One region of the Culturomica sp. genome, then DNA from elsewhere that is predicted to be linked to it. Evidence: riboswitches for the same ligand, from Rfam matches in the RefSeq annotation. Region 1 holds a riboswitch; the other holds the start of a gene.
The links. Region 1 has a riboswitch for cobalamin ahead of DD657_RS01670 (TonB-dependent receptor). Riboswitches for the same ligand answer to the same signal wherever they lie in the genome.
Positions count from the first base shown of each region.

Region 2: it holds a riboswitch for cobalamin, as region 1 does, so the genes downstream of both, DD657_RS09500 (TonB-dependent receptor plug domain-containing protein) here and DD657_RS01670 (TonB-dependent receptor) in region 1, are expected to answer to the same signal.

Region 1 is NZ_DOED01000006.1:38,130-46,082, forward strand. It holds gene DD657_RS01670 (TonB-dependent receptor) at 1-1,805, opposite strand, end outside; cobalamin riboswitch at 1,946-2,138, opposite strand; gene DD657_RS01675 (DUF5996 family protein) at 2,215-3,102, opposite strand; gene DD657_RS01680 (hypothetical protein) at 3,277-4,407, shown strand; gene DD657_RS01685 (ABC transporter permease) at 4,418-5,065, shown strand; gene DD657_RS01690 (glycine betaine ABC transporter substrate-binding protein) at 5,062-5,949, shown strand; gene DD657_RS01695 (ATP-binding cassette domain-containing protein) at 5,959-6,699, shown strand; gene DD657_RS01700 (hypothetical protein) at 6,824-6,967, shown strand; gene DD657_RS01705 (alkaline phosphatase) at 7,036-7,953, opposite strand, start outside.
Region 2 is NZ_DOED01000027.1:40,652-48,604, reverse strand. It holds gene DD657_RS09520 (ABC transporter ATP-binding protein) at 1-866, opposite strand, end outside; gene DD657_RS09515 (iron chelate uptake ABC transporter family permease subunit) at 910-1,938, opposite strand; gene DD657_RS09510 (ABC transporter substrate-binding protein) at 2,089-3,213, opposite strand; gene DD657_RS09505 (YncE family protein) at 3,210-4,277, opposite strand; gene DD657_RS09500 (TonB-dependent receptor plug domain-containing protein) at 4,488-6,503, opposite strand; cobalamin riboswitch at 6,636-6,830, opposite strand; gene DD657_RS09495 (AsmA family protein) at 6,918-7,953, opposite strand, start outside.

The DNA.
Region 1 (7,953 bases):
TAATTCACTGCCCACGTTTTATAGGTCAACCCACCGATAACCGATCCGCTATGCCAGGGAGTATAAGGAATCTGATCCCCATACGAACTAAGCTTGAAACCGTTGATTTTGGTAAAATCCCGGGCTTTCGACCAGGAATAAGTCAGGTTTGTATTCAGTTTTACTTTCCCGATCGCCGTCTGAACAGCAACCGTCGCATCTATCCCTTTGCTCTCCACCCTTCCCATGTTCGTCATCATCCATCGGAAACTGCTTCCGGTAGGCGTTGCAATAATTTTATCGGTAATCGCGGCATAATAAGCATCTGCCTGAGCCGTCAAAAGCGTGATAAAAGAGGCCTTAAACTCCTTTTTATAACTGACACCGAAGTTATACTGACTGGCATACTCCGGTTTTAATTTACTATAACCGATCTGGGTATAATACAAATCATTAAAGGTAGGCATACGAAAAATCCGTTTATAGAAGAAACGTAAGGTCAGATCCGTTTGCCTGAAAGGTGTATATCCGACAAATAGGGCCGGCGCCAACTCGTGTTTATCAGGGGATTTTGTATTGTATCTTACTTTTTCAAAAACCAATGTCCCCAACAAACTGGCTTGCATTTTCAATCGTCCGAAATCCACAGCCGTCGCCAAAGCTCCCCAGGCCGAATGACGTTCGGGGAAAGTAAAAAGAGTACCTACCCCCCGCATATCCGCATTCAGTTTATTGTATTGCCAATCGACGGCAAGCGATACCTCCCAGTTCGGCCGGATGGCATAGGAATGAGCCGTAGAAAAATACCAGTCCTGCTGATAATACCGGTTATCGTATTGCATTTTTTTGGTAACATAGTCTTCCATAAAAAGCACCGTATCACGGGACAGATAATGAGTATAATCCCAGGCAAATTTTGCACTGAATTGCATTTTGTAGCGGGGAGACAATTCTTTTTTCAAAAAAGCCTGAAACATAAAATTTTTATCTCCCTGCCGTTCTCCGCCTGAAAACACATTCCGTACGATCGCTCCCGGCAATCCCCTGTCGGACTGGTAGTAGTAAATCTTCGCCTGCCACACCCCGTCAGACAATGTTCCATATAAACCGCTTTCTATCCGGAATGCATCTATATCGCTGTTTCTCCGTATAGCAGTTGTATCATAAGCGACCGCCCCTCCGGGTGTCAACCTTCTGTAACGGAATTTATACCGCCCGTTGGAATGCAGGTATTCACCTCCGGCAGTTATCGACAGACGATCGGAAAATTGATGCTCGAGACGAAAAGAGGGATTACACAGTTGTATGGAACCTGCCTTATAACGCAAAAGAGCATGCGTATGCTTTCCCTTTTCAAAAACCGGACGTTTTGTTTTTAAATAAACAGCCGAAGCCGATGCAAAATCCTTTGCAGCCTGAAATATTTCACTTTTTTGCCCGTTGTACAAAGCCACCTCTTCCAAGTCGTCCAAAGAAAAACGACTGAGATCGACAACTCCATTCTGGGCATTCCCGATTTGCAAGCCATCGTAAAAAACGCCTACATGATGAGAACCCATGTTGCGCACGTTGATGGTCTTCAAACCTCCCATGCCACCGTAATCCTTAATTTGAACACCGGCAAAATAGCGAAGAGCATCCGCCAGAGAATGAGAATTGAGACGCTGCAACTGCTCACCTTCCAAACGCTGGGCCGGGATAATCTCTTTATACTGCCGGGCCACGACAACGGCCTCATCCAGAAGCTGCACACTGTCCAACCTGCTTTGTGCCTGTAAAGCAGCTATCATTGCCAACAGGCAAAATATGCACACACACTTTTTCATGTAATAAAATCTGTAAAACCACAAAATTCATACAGATTTCACATCACACGGGGAATAACCGAACAAGTAAAAACGTTACACTGAGAGTGTTTTAATAAAGTCAGAATACCGTTACACTTTCTCCCATTCGCCGCAGGAGCAAAATCTAAATACGCAAGGCAGGTCTTCTGACTTATTCCGTTTTGACGCCTTCCCAACCTTTAGGTCAGTGGCAAAGTATGTCAAAACATCTTTGGAACTTACAGCAGCGGGAACTGTTGCCGATTTGCACGGCATTCCCTTTTAATTCCATTCGCGAAAACGAATCGGAAACCATTGCGCAGCAAAAGTATTTTTTCAGAATGACATTTACAAATAAAATCAGAAATTTAATTTCATCAACACATATAACATGTCGTATACCAATTAATTACAAGATATTATCTATATTTTCCCAACGTTTTATCTTTTGAAAAATATCGAATCCGGATTTGAAAAATTCTGCGACTTTTTGTTCCGGATCAGGATAGGAAAGGGCATCTTTCAACGTCAGAAAGAACTCCTTCTTTTCCGGTTTAAACAGAGCTTTATCCGGTTGCAGCAAGGATTCATTTCCCCTTATCGTTTCGATAAAAGGATAGGGCATGGCAAAAAAGGCAGCCTGCGGGAAACTGATATCACCCGGCCAAAACCCACATTCGTATAACCGTTCGTCAAAAGCCTTCTCCATAACGGGATCCTTTTTACCGAAAGGTGCCGGCTCTCCGCTAAACACAATACAAGTCAGATCCATCGTACCAAAATAATAAGCCGGATAATGCACTTTACAGCGAAATGCCGTCAGATAACGGGCCATAGCACCATAAGCAAACAACATATTCTCTAACCATTTGCGGATAGCAACCTTATCGTAGCTGTGATGCTTGTCGTCCTTATCGAATTCCAGGGGATCATAAAATTCCTGCGGATGAACATTGATCAGGGTCGGTGAACCGATTTGTTCCAAAGCCGAGGCAAACTGTCCGTAAAAAGCGGCAACACTCACGCCATCTTCCAAAGGTATATTTACTTTTTTCCCGTCACCGTTCATAAACTCTACCTGATGTTCTCTGAAGTTGAATAAAATGGAAAAAGGGGACGAATCTCCGGGTATCAGTCCGGTTGTCAATCCGTCCGGGACAAGATAGAGCCTTACATGTGCCCATTGGGGCCGCTTCGGGCTACGCTCCACTTTCACTTTCCCCGCCATCTGCAAAAACAGATGTACCGTATCGGCCGTATCCTGCCATTCAGGATAATCCAAATATATATCTTCCATCCTTTTATTGTATAACTGTTCGACAATCTACTTCTTAAACTTACCTTCCCTGAAAATAGTTCTTCCTTTTAACTTTATTTAGAGCCTATTTTTTTCAAACAAAATTGTTCCCCTCTCCGTTATATCTTTCCGGAGGATATCGGAAAAGCGGGGTAATTTTTACAAATATGATTTATGAAGAGCTATACTCTGATTTTCATTTTCTATCTACTATTTGTTTTTCCGGTTTCCGGTAACGAACGGAAAACACTTCCGCAATTCCATTTCGGCGGAGCCTTACGTTTCAATTACAATTTTTCGGACTGGAACCGGGGACACAGGGACAGAGGCGGGGACTTCGGATACGATGTATTTCTCCTTCACCCGACAGCTTCTTACAAAAAATTACTGTTGGATGCCGATTTTCGTTTTTACAGCACAGCTTTCGGAGGATTTATGCTGAAATACGGCTGGATCGGCTACCAATTCAATCCGCAAAACCGTATCGAAGTCGGACTCACCCGGGTGCCTTTCGGCATCCAGCCTTCAGGAGCCCACAACTTCTTCTTTCAAATTGCCTACTATGTGGGATTGGAAGACGATTCGGATATGGGAGTCAAATTCGTACATACGGGAGAGCATTGGGAATATGCACTGGCTTTTTTCAAAAATGCAGAAGAACTGTTGTTCAGTGCCGATGCCGAAGTATCTGATGATCGCTACGGATATGACGTTGCCGGACGAAACAAGGAAATCAACCAATTAAACGGACAGGTATTTTACAAATGGGGAGAAAACGTCATACAAAAAAGCGGTGTATCGGCCGAATTCGGGCAGTTATATAACCTGGATACCCGGAATAACGGTACTCATTTTGCTTTTGCCCTTCACCACGAACTCTACTGGAAAGGTCTCAGTTTAAAAGCACAGGCAACGACTTACGCCCTGTATCCTAAAAATGCTCCCGGAGAAGGCCGGACCCTCATCACAATGACGGCTTACGGAGCCCCTTATCTCGTTGCCGCCAAAGCCAATATCTATTCATTGAGTCTGGGATATAAATTCCCGATTCATTGGGGACCGTTCAAAAGCCTTCAAATATACAACGACTTCGGGTGGCTGCAAAAATGGAATGACAATTACAAAGACAGTTTTCAAAATGTGTCCGGCTGCCTGTTGACCGCAGGCCCGGTACAAACCTACATCGATTACGCCCTGGGAAAAAATCAGGCCTGGCTGGGGCCGGACTGGAACGGTTTCGGACCGGGAGGAGGCAGTGATTCCTGGCATGCCCGCTTTAACATTAACATCGGTTATTATTTCTAAAATCAAATTTATGCTGACAGAAATTTTTACACTCTACCGGGACCGTTGGGATTTTTTCCTGCAACTGATGTTACAACACATCACGATATCCCTTATAGCCATCGTCTGTGCAGGAGTCGTCGGACTATGTCTCGGTATTTTTATCAGCCGCTACCGGAGAAGCAGGAGTACGATTCTGGGATTGACGAATTTCATTTATACCATTCCTTCGATCGCTTTATTCGGCTTTTTGATACCTTTTTCAGGTATCGGCAATACCACCGCTATTATTGCCCTCACGATCTATGCTTTGCTTCCGATGGTAAGGAATACATATACCGGCATCCGGAACATCGACCCGGAAATCACAGAAGCCGCCCGCGGTATGGGAAGCACTCCCTTCCAACTCCTTTACCGGATCGAATTGCCATTGGCATTCCCGGTGATTTTAACCGGCTTACGCAACATGGTCGTCATGACGATTGCTTTGGCAGGTATCGCCGCCTTCATCGGTGCCGGAGGATTAGGCGTTGCCATCTACCGGGGAATTACCACTAACAATCCGGCCATGACTGTCGCCGGCAGTTTACTGATTGCCGTATTGGCTTTGTTCACGGACGGTTGTGTCGGTCGCTATGAAAGTTACATCAAAAAGAAACGCAAAATGAGCCGGGTATGAAAACAACACTACTCTATCTGCTTACGAGCCTGTTTTTATTCGTGGGCTGCCAAGATTCGGATACCACGATCCGGATTGCCACCAAACCGATGACCGAACAATTCATCCTGGGAGAAATGCTGGCCATACTGATTGCAAACAACACCTCTCTCCATCCCGTTATCACCAAAGGAATAGGAGGCGGAACAAGCAATATCCACCCGGCAATTGTAAAAGGCGATTTCGACTTATACCCCGAATATACGGGAACCGGCTGGCTGGTCGTTTTGAAAAAAAATAATTTACTACCACCACAGCAACTTTACGACCAACTGGCAGAAGCCTATCGCCAACAGTTCCATCTGGTCTGGATCGGTCCTTACGGCTTTAACAATACCTATAGCCTCGCCGTAAAAGAAGAAAATGCCCGTAAATTCGGGCTACAGAAATTTTCAGATCTGGCCCGTTATCCGGACCAATTCAGATTCGGGGCCGAGTATGATTTTTTTGAAATACACGAAGGGTACGATGCCCTGTGTAAATTTTACAACCTCAAATTTAAAAAGACAATGGATATGGATATCGGTTTGAAATACGAAGCCATTAAATCGGATAAAATCGATGTTATGAACATTTTTACTACGGACGGACAGCTTAACGGTGCCCGCCTGACCGTCCTGGAAGACGACAAACATTTTTTTCCGACTTATTACTGTGCAACCGTTGTCCGCGAAGAAACGTTGCAAAAACATCCGGAACTGAAACAGGTGCTGGCTAAAATGAATCATATTTTAACGGATAGCGAAATGTCCGAACTCAACTATCTTGTAGAAGTAGCAGGCCAACCGGAACACGATGTCGCTTTAAATTTTCTGAAACGCAAGGGAATCCTGACTCAAAATTAACCTGGACTTATGAATGATTTTCCCGCTATACGATTCGATCACGTCTCGAAAGATTACGACGAACATACCATTTTAAAAGATATCAGTCTGGATATCCGGAAAGGTGAATTTCTGACTGTCATCGGCAGCTCCGGCAGCGGAAAAACGACCTTGTTAAAGCTAATTAACGGCTTAATACAACCGACATCCGGAAAAATATATATCAACGGGAAAGACATTTCTCTGGAAAATCAAACCCTTTTAAGGCGTAATATCGGATATGTAATTCAAGGCATCGGATTATTTCCGCACATGACCATACGAAAAAACATAGCCTATGTACCCGGTTTGCTCAACAAAAAAGACAAAAAACGGACAACGGCAGCCGTCGGGCGGTTGATTCAAACGGTCGGACTCGACCCGGATATGTTGGAACGTTATCCTTCCGAACTTTCCGGAGGACAACGGCAGCGTGTCGGCATAGCCCGGGCACTTGCCGCCAATCCGGATATTCTTCTGATGGACGAGCCCTTCGGAGCCGTGGACGAAATTACCCGGAAAATGCTTCAGTCCGAAATTATCCGGATTCATCAGGAATTGCATGTGACGATCGTATTCATTACCCACGACATCCGGGAATCCCTTTTATTAGGCAGCCGGGTTCTGGTCATGAACAACGGATGTATCGAGCAGGAAGGTTCTCCTGATGAAATCCGCCGATCTCCGAAGTCCGACTTTGTAAAAGCCCTGACCGGACACGAAATACAATGACCTTACGACCGTTTAATTGTGGATTTTAAATTGTGGATTATATAAACAAATTCCATTTCTTGATAAAAAATCAACGATCAATACGTACCATGAATTATCCACAGCATACTTAAATAAAAAATATATGAAAAAGAAACATCAAAAAATCCTGACACTTATCGGAGCTATTATTCTTTGCATTCTGCTATTGTGGTGGCTGTTTGCAGCTACATTAATCGAAGAAGACGAAGAAATGCCTACCTCTGTTATTACGGAACAGGCAGAATAAGCTTTTCAGGGAACAAAAAACGCCGGACCGAATTCCGGCCCGGCGCTATTTCGTGATCATTTCCCCGGTCAATATCCTGCAGCTTGCGCTATTCTCTTCGGAATATCGGTATTGTCCAGTTTACCACTGAACAATTGAGCTCCGGCACCTATGGCATATACCGGAACAACCCCGGCTGAATGACTGCCGCTCGTCCAACCGACCATTGCAATGCCATCGAGTATCCGGATGGCCTCTCCGGCCAGTTGTTCGTTTTCAGAATAAAGATTCTTCTCCGGTTTCGCGTTTTTCGAACCAAAAGTATTTTTGTATACCTCCTTTAATCTAGCCTCCTGAGCTTCACTCAACGGCACCTGATTCCAGAATCCGAGATTTTCTGTCAACACGCTTTTCACATCTTCCCAGCTGACTTTGTTTCCTTTTTCTTCCCGTAACTGATGAAGTTTTGCCGTCAGTTTATCCTTCGATACTTTCTGATATTGCAAAGCCTGTAAATTCAAAGCATATTTTCCGGTTCCCAAAACAATACCTCCGGTTTCATGATCGGCTGTAATGACAATCAACGTCTCATCCGGATGCTGATTGTAAAAATCCAACGCTTTCTGTACAGCCTCATCCATATCAACCACTTCCCGGAAAGCCGTTGCCGCATCATTTCCATGACAAGCCCAGTCGATCTTACCTCCTTCAACCATCAGAAAAAAACCGTTATCGTTATTCCGGGTCAAAAATTCAATCGCATTCTCTGTAATCTGTGCCAATGTCAGATCATTCCCGGAGCGATCTATCGCATAAGGCAGAGAAAAATTATCGCTTCCTTCCTGCTGTATAAAAATTAGTTTCCCGGCATCCCCGGCTTTGGCTTTATACTCTTCCATTCCCCGGATTACAGTGTAACCTTCCTTGTCAAACAGTTCATACAAATTGATAGCCGTCGAATCTTTTTTATTATTGGGTTGTACAAAACCGGCTCCGGCATAGAAATC
Region 2 (7,953 bases), on a different contig from region 1:
CCGTTACGCATCAAAATATTATTCACCCAGAACAACAATTCGCCGGATGCCTCCACCTGCACTTGTATTCCTTGCGATGGCAAAGGCCGGAAGCTACCGCTCGTTTTGTCAAAGACAATCTCATTGCGGGCAAAAAAATGATCCATCGTTCCCCGAAATACCAACTCTTCCGTAATGCCGCATTGGAGTCCTTCTGTCCGGGAAAGCAGCCACAGGCGGTCACTCAGTAACAGCGCCTGCTCCAGATCATGCGTCGAAAGCAGAATCGTCTTCCCCTGCTCTGCCGCCAATTTATGTAACAAACTCATAATTTCGATCCGGCTGACAACATCCAGAAAAGCCGTCGGTTCATCCAACAAAAGTACGGGACATTCTTGTGCCAATGCCCTTGCAATCATCACCTTTTGACGTTCCCCATCAGACAGTTCCGCCACATAATGATCCGCTTTCGCACCGATTCCCACTGCATCTAAAGAATCCCGGATAATTGTGTAATCTTTTTCTTTCAAACGTCCGAAAAAACCGGTATGCGGATGACGTCCCAAAGACACCAGATCGAATACCGTCAAGCCGCCGGTCATCGTCTTGTCTGTCAATACAAGGCCTATTTTCCGGGAAATTTCCTGTTCGGTACAGACAGACAATTCCCTCCCTTCCAACAGTATACTTCCCCCCAACGGACGCTGCGATCCACTGATAGTCCGCAGCAATGTAGACTTTCCGGCTCCGTTAGGCCCCAATAAACAGGTCAATTCTCCACGACGAAGTCCGAAAGAAAGCTCCGTATATAATACTTTTCTCCCTCGTCTTCCCAAGCGGTAACCGATGGATAAATTCCTGGCTTCTATCATTGAATCTCGCTGCATATATTTAACCGAAGGCTTACAAGCCTCTAACCGTTGATTTAACTCAATTGAAATATTGTATCTTTTTCTGATTGACAATCACATAAATAATAACCGGAGCTCCTAATACCGGTGTAATGGCATTCAAAGGAATCACTCCGGCACTTCCCGGCAACACACTCAATAAGTTACACAACAAAGCTATGAAAGAACCGCATAACAAGGTCACCGGCATCAATAATTTGTGATTTGAGGTACCCAGCATCAACCGGGCAATATGGGGCACAGCCAAACCGATAAAAGCAACCGGACCGCAGAATGCCGTCGTGACAGCCGTCAATATACCCGTACTGATCAATAACAATATACGTACCCGCTTTACGTTAACCCCCAGATTCTCCGCATACCGCTCTCCCAGCAACAAAGCGTTCAAAGGCTTGATCAACACCAAAGCCAATAGCAATCCCAAGGCCAGTATACCGCAAAAATAAGGCAATTGTTCGGCCGATACACCCGAAAAATCGCCCATACCCCACATGGTATACGAAAATACCCCTTCGGCCGTAGAAAAAAAGTTCAGTAAAGAGATTGCCGAAGAAGTGATATAGCCGATCATGATTCCGATGATCAGAAGCATCACATTACTCCGAATCAAAGTCGAAAAAAAGATAATGATACCCAATATCGTAATGGCTCCGGTAAATGCACCGAATATAACCGCCATATAACCTGAAAAAGAAAGCCCGACAACTACACCTCCGACTGTACCTCCATACAGCAGCATCACCAAAGCCACTCCCAGACTCGCCCCCGAATCAATACCCAGGATAGAAGGCCCGGCCAACGGATTGGCAAAAACCGTCTGTAACATCAAACCGGCTACAGCCAAGGCAGCTCCGGCAAACATGGCCGTTACAGCCTGCGGCAAACGGGTTTGCAAAATAATATACATCCAGGTATCCTTTTCCGTCCCTTCACCCATCAATATGGACAAGACCGAACGAAAAGGAATTTTCGCCGATCCCAGGAACAGATTGGCAGCGAATAAAATACCCAAAAGTAATAATATACACCAGACGATACGATACTTCATTTATCCAGTTTTTAATTTCAGATTAACGAAACTACAGTTCCGATTCGTATCTCAATCAAAACCGTAAATCGTAAACCCAAAACTCTTTTCAACCTTATATCCCGATCTACAATCTAAAATCTAAAATCTAAAATCTAAAATCCCCCTCCCTCACTCTTTCATCTTGCTGTAATACCTCAATTGATAATCAGGCAAAAGTTCGGGATGAAAAATCTTTACCAAATCCTTCAACAGATAATCCGGACGAATCGGAACCTCTTCATAATAGGGAACAACTCCCGTATTACAGGTAAAGATATTGTGTTTTTTCCAGGCTGCAAAATTAGCATAGGGAGTATATTCCCGTTTCAAATCTTCGTAACTCATTTCCTGTGCCCGGTTGTACTTAATCAACCAAAAGTCAGCCTCACCCCCCTGTTCAAAAACACTTTCAAAAGACAAGGGAAATGAACCGGCATGCTCATCGTCTTTCCAGCAATAACCGGCTCCGGCATCCTGAAGGAAACGGCCCATATAACTGCGGCCTCCGGAAATATACCACATAGAGCCGTATTTCATTTCCGTCACCACAGAAGGACGCTCCTCAACGCTATCTACTAAAGCTTTTACGGCATTATATGACTCAACAATTTCTTTAAAAAGCGAATCGGCTAAAGCCTCTTTTCCAAAAAACAAAGCCTGAAAACGAATCCATTCCGCCCGTCCCAAGGGAGTCGACTCCATATAATCCACGCATTTGATCTGTGGAATTCCGGTTTTCTCCACCCGTCCATAAGGAGCATTGCTTAAAGGAGAAGTAATCATAGCATCCGGCTCCAATTCAATCAATTTTTCCACATCGGGGGCGGAAGCTTCACCGATATCCGTAATTTTACCCTCCGCCAATCCCCGGCGCACAAAATCCAAATCGATATAACGCGATTCACAAACCCCGATTAATTCATCGCGTACACCCAACATTTCCAACCAACCGCAATGTACCGATGTCGCTGCAACGACTCTTTCCAAAGGCACCCGTACTACAATCCCCGGCGGTAAATCCGCCGGCAATTCACGATCCCGGGCTACAAGAACATAATGTGCCAATAATTTGGTCGTATCCCAGGGATCACGAATGCTCACCTCCGTATAATCAGCACCACGACGTACCGTATACCCCGTAGCGTATTCTACCCGGCAATTTTCTTTACCTTCCTGTTGTGTTTTACCTTTCTGCCCGCAAGATACAAGCAGAAAGATAAAAACCGATATCAGACAAAATGCGGATCGTCTCATTCGAAAAATACGGCATTATTAGGTGAAATACCACCACTACCGAATTTTTTAATCAACTTTCCATTCCTGGAAAAACGATAAACATCACCGGTATTGGTATAATCGGAAGTACCGATGTAAATATCTCCGGTATACGGATCTATTTCCATCATCATAATACTTTCGGTTTTCAAAGACTCAGCATCTCCGGTCAGGGTCAGGAAAGAGTTTTCGTTCAATTTCCTTGTCTTCGCGTTGTAAGTGAAAAAGTTATTCGTCGTCACATAAGGCTTAACAGACCAGTCGGTAACGGAGTTTACCAAATATATTATATCGCCATGCGCTGTCATTTTTGTGGCAACAGCAATATTATCACAGGTGCCGTTTGCAACGTTCAGACGCTGCAACGCATAAGGGATATCTCCGTAATTCCCATAAGAAAGTACATAAATATCACCGGCAGCCTCGACGATAAGATTCGGATTCAGGACAACCGTGATTATCTTTTCAACCGTAAAAGTACCTAAATTGATGACAGAAACCGTCGTACCGGCTCCATAACCGGAATTGGCCACATACAATTTATCATTTTCTTCTACAATCTGTTCCGGATTAGCACCAACAGTAACATACTTCTCAATCGTCAGATCAGTCGTATCTATGCGGGCCACCTGGCCGCTCCAAAGCGTAACGTATAATTTTCCGTCTTCTGCCGCCATATACCGGGGCTGACCATCAGCCGGAGAGAACGTAATCGCTTTCAATTCTCTGCCCAGGCTATCCAATTTCACCAAACGACTCGAACCGTACACTGTTACATACACCCGATTTCCATAGGTAATCATGTCCTGACCGGCATCCCCCAATTTTTTATCGTTCAGCGCATAATACAAATCGGCAGTTATTCCTCCCGTCTTCGGATTATAGGCCGTAATACTGGCATTATTTCCCTGATAACTTCCTTCGTTAAGAATCAATATTCCTGACGTAATATCATCGTCATCGTCGTCATCATCGCTGCAGGATATAAAACAACTGACGGATAAAAGGCATAAAGCACTCAAAAATAAACTTCTGAATTTCATTTTTTTCTATTTAAATTAAACCATACTATTAAAACCAAACCATACCTTTAAAATCTTAGATTGACGATTAAACAAATCGGATAACGAATCAGTTTGTCAAACAATTTAAAATCCATACCTACCTCGATTTTGATTTACGATTCCTCCTTTTTGCAGGAGAGGATTATAGGTATAATCTAAAATCGTCAATCTAAAATCATCAATCTAAAATTAAAACACCCAGGTCATACCCAAACGATAGGATCGTCCCGGCATGGGGTAAAACTGAATCACATCGTATTGCTTATCCGTAAAATTGATTAACTCAGCCTGGATGCGCAACCGGCAACTCTTCAACACAAACTCCCGGGATACCGAAGCCGAATGCTCTGCATACCCATCGATACGATTGGCCCGGATATTTTGAGGCAAACTGTAGCGTTCTCCGGCTCCCATAACGGTATAAGCCACATTCGCCCAAGGCATCTCCAGATTCAGAGCTCCGTTTCCGGAATGCTTCGGTGTATAAGGTATCTGGTCCTTATAATTTTTGTCTTTCGGATTGGTAACGTCGATCGCTTTCTGATAGGTATAACCGCCCGATATACGCAACCGGATATCCTCCCTGAAAGCCAACGTTACGGCTAAAGCGACATCCACACCGGTAATATCCACTTCTCCCAGATTCATCATCTTCCATACATAGGTCGTCGGCCGGGCGACAATTTTATCCTCTACCCGGTTGTAATACCCGTCGACAGTCAGTGATACATAAGGAACAATTTCCGTCAAACTCCCGTTCCAGGTTATTCCGGCATTGAACTCTTTCGCCAATTCCGGTTTCAACCCGGTATTTCCCATACGCAGGTAATACAAATCATTAAACGTAGGTACCCGGAACGTACTCTTATACAAAAAACGGAAATACAAATTCTCTCTCTCCCAAGGTCGTAGTGACAAACTTACCGCTGGAGTCAGTTTTTCCCGGTTTTTAGGTCGTTTCCCGCTTTTCACGTCATCTATCGTATACGTATTCAGCAAATTAGCCGTCAATGACATAAAACGATACTGATATTTGACGGCCAATGCTGACAGTAAAGTATAACGTGTCGGGAAAGGACATTCCGGAAGATTATTCCACAATTTGTTTACAGACAAATCGGTAGCCCATGAAACGGATAAATTTTTCCGGGGCTGATATAAAGCGGTAACCGTCCCGTAATATTCATGCTGGCGATTCCGGTCGATCTGTTCCCCGTTCTCATATTTTACGTTGACGTCCTTGTATTTATTCCAGGAATAATTGTATTTCAATGCCGCTTTCAATGTCCATGCCCGGTTAAAACGTTTTTCATACCCGGCCTGGGCAAAGAAATTCTGATCCCACAACCGTTCCTTATTATAGGGATTATAATAAATCACACCTCCCGGCAGTCCCCGTTCCGACTGAAAATAGTAAGCCTTAGCCGTCAACTGGCTGCTATCTCTCAATAGCGTGTAAAGATTTGCTTCCGTATGCCAGGACAAAATATCCGAATTGTAACGTTTCTCCCGGGTGACCAATTTGCCGTTCTCCAAAGTAAAAGGATATGCACCGTCTGCCCGCAGAAAATTACCGTCGACGGACAAAGTTGTCCGGTCTGTCACCTTAGCGGCATACCGAAGGTAAGGATTCACCATTCCGAAAGAACCGCCTTTTACCCGGGCTTGCAGGCTATATTTCCGATTATGAACAAATACGGGCCGTTCGGTTTGAATACTCAGTACACCGGCAGAAGCAAACATTTTAGCCGGTTGGAAAATACCATCCTCCTGTCCTACGGCTAACGAAACCCGGGCCACATTATCAAGTGAAAAACGACCGATATCGATTTGCCCGGCCTGACAATTGCTTACCGCTACGCCGTCATATATCACTCCCGTGTGATGAGCCCCCAAACTACGTACTGAAACCGTTTTCAAACCGCCGATCCCACCGTAATCCCGGACCGTCACCCCATTAAACCGCTTGACAACATCAGCCAGATTCTGATACCCCAAACGCACAATATCCTGACCGCTCACCACTTGCAAAGGAGTTGCCGCCTTCACCACTACCGGTCGTTTCCCTGCCGAAACCTCAGCTTGTTGCAGTTCATATATCCGGGTCGTATCTAGCTGAGCATATACACTGCTATAGCATACCGTTGCCAGTATCCCTGTTAACCAAAGCCTATAACATACCCAACGTCCCAAATCGTGATTCATTATAATGATTAAACCACGCTTCCGAAAACCCGGAAACCGTCCGTCTTTTCCCTGTCTCTTTATCCGTAAAATACAAGATGCCAAACGTGCAGCAGCACAACATGATGTTTCCTACAGCCAAATCCTCGAAAGCTATTGAAAAAATGTTTTGCAGGTCTTCTGACTTACCCCGGTTCAGGCGCCTTCCCATTTCAAAGAAACAGTGGCTAAAGTAGTGCCTGACCCTTTATAGGCTTACAGCAGCGGGACTGTCCGGGATTCTCACCCGATTCCCATTTAATCCTAACCGTAGAATTACGGCTCGGAACAAAACGTCGCAAAGATAGTATTTATTTTCCATTCCTTCACCGAAAATAAAAATTTAGTGCCCGGAGAATAAACTCCGGGCACCTAACTATAGTGACGAATTTGCTTCTATATTGTATCTACCTGCTCCCTACGGCCACCTTCACGCAACATTTCACGCATTCGCTTCCGCAGGTTCAATTGTGTACTATCAACTTTCGTTTTGCGGGAAGGCATAAAAATATCCTTGTACTTCGCCTTCGTGATCCGGAACTTCATCTTATCCAGTGTACCGGAAATATCGACTCCGGCCCGGAAAGGCAAAATCGATTTCAAAAGTGATATATGATATTTAAAACTCATATCGATATTATGTTCCCCGCCGACAGCCACTTTATAACGGTCTATTTCCAAAAGGAAAGGGAATATTTCCACAATACCGTCCTTTATCGCTACATCAACCGATATACTATCGATCAAATTCCGCTTCTTATTTTTAAACATCAGCATTTTGGATATTTCAGCAAAAGTCTCACCATCCATCAGCACCAGATTATGTCCGTCCAGATAAGCCGCAGCCCGCAAAGTCGGGAGTTCGACCATCATCGTCGAATCAAGCCAGGTCTCAGCTGCAATATTGAAATCCACGACTCCTTCAAAGGAGCGCAGCATAGGAAACAAAGTATCAAGAGCCGGTATTACTTCTACCAGACTATCAATCCGGATTTCATGCATTTTCAATGCAAAGCCCGTATAAGCCCGCAAGGTATCGGATGCTTTATAAATCAGAGAAGCCTCCATATTAGCCGCCGAAGAACGCATATCCAAATCGGAAACCTGAATACACTGATTCTTCATAACCATTTCTCCGTGTATGTTCTCCATCAATAAATTGCCGAACAACATTTTCTCTATATTTGTCCGGAAAACAAAATTGATCCCGGCAGGTACAACAAACACAGAAGAAACACCTTCATACGAAGCCGAATCACTCACAACAGCTACGTTATCCATATCGTCATCCTCTGTTGTAATCTCTTCTTTATAACCGGCGGCTACCTTATCCATATAAGCCGTACCCATATCCAATGCCCGCATGATCTGATTGCAATTGATCATCTTCGATTGTACCGTCAATTCTGCAAACAAGTCTTCCTTTTTAAAA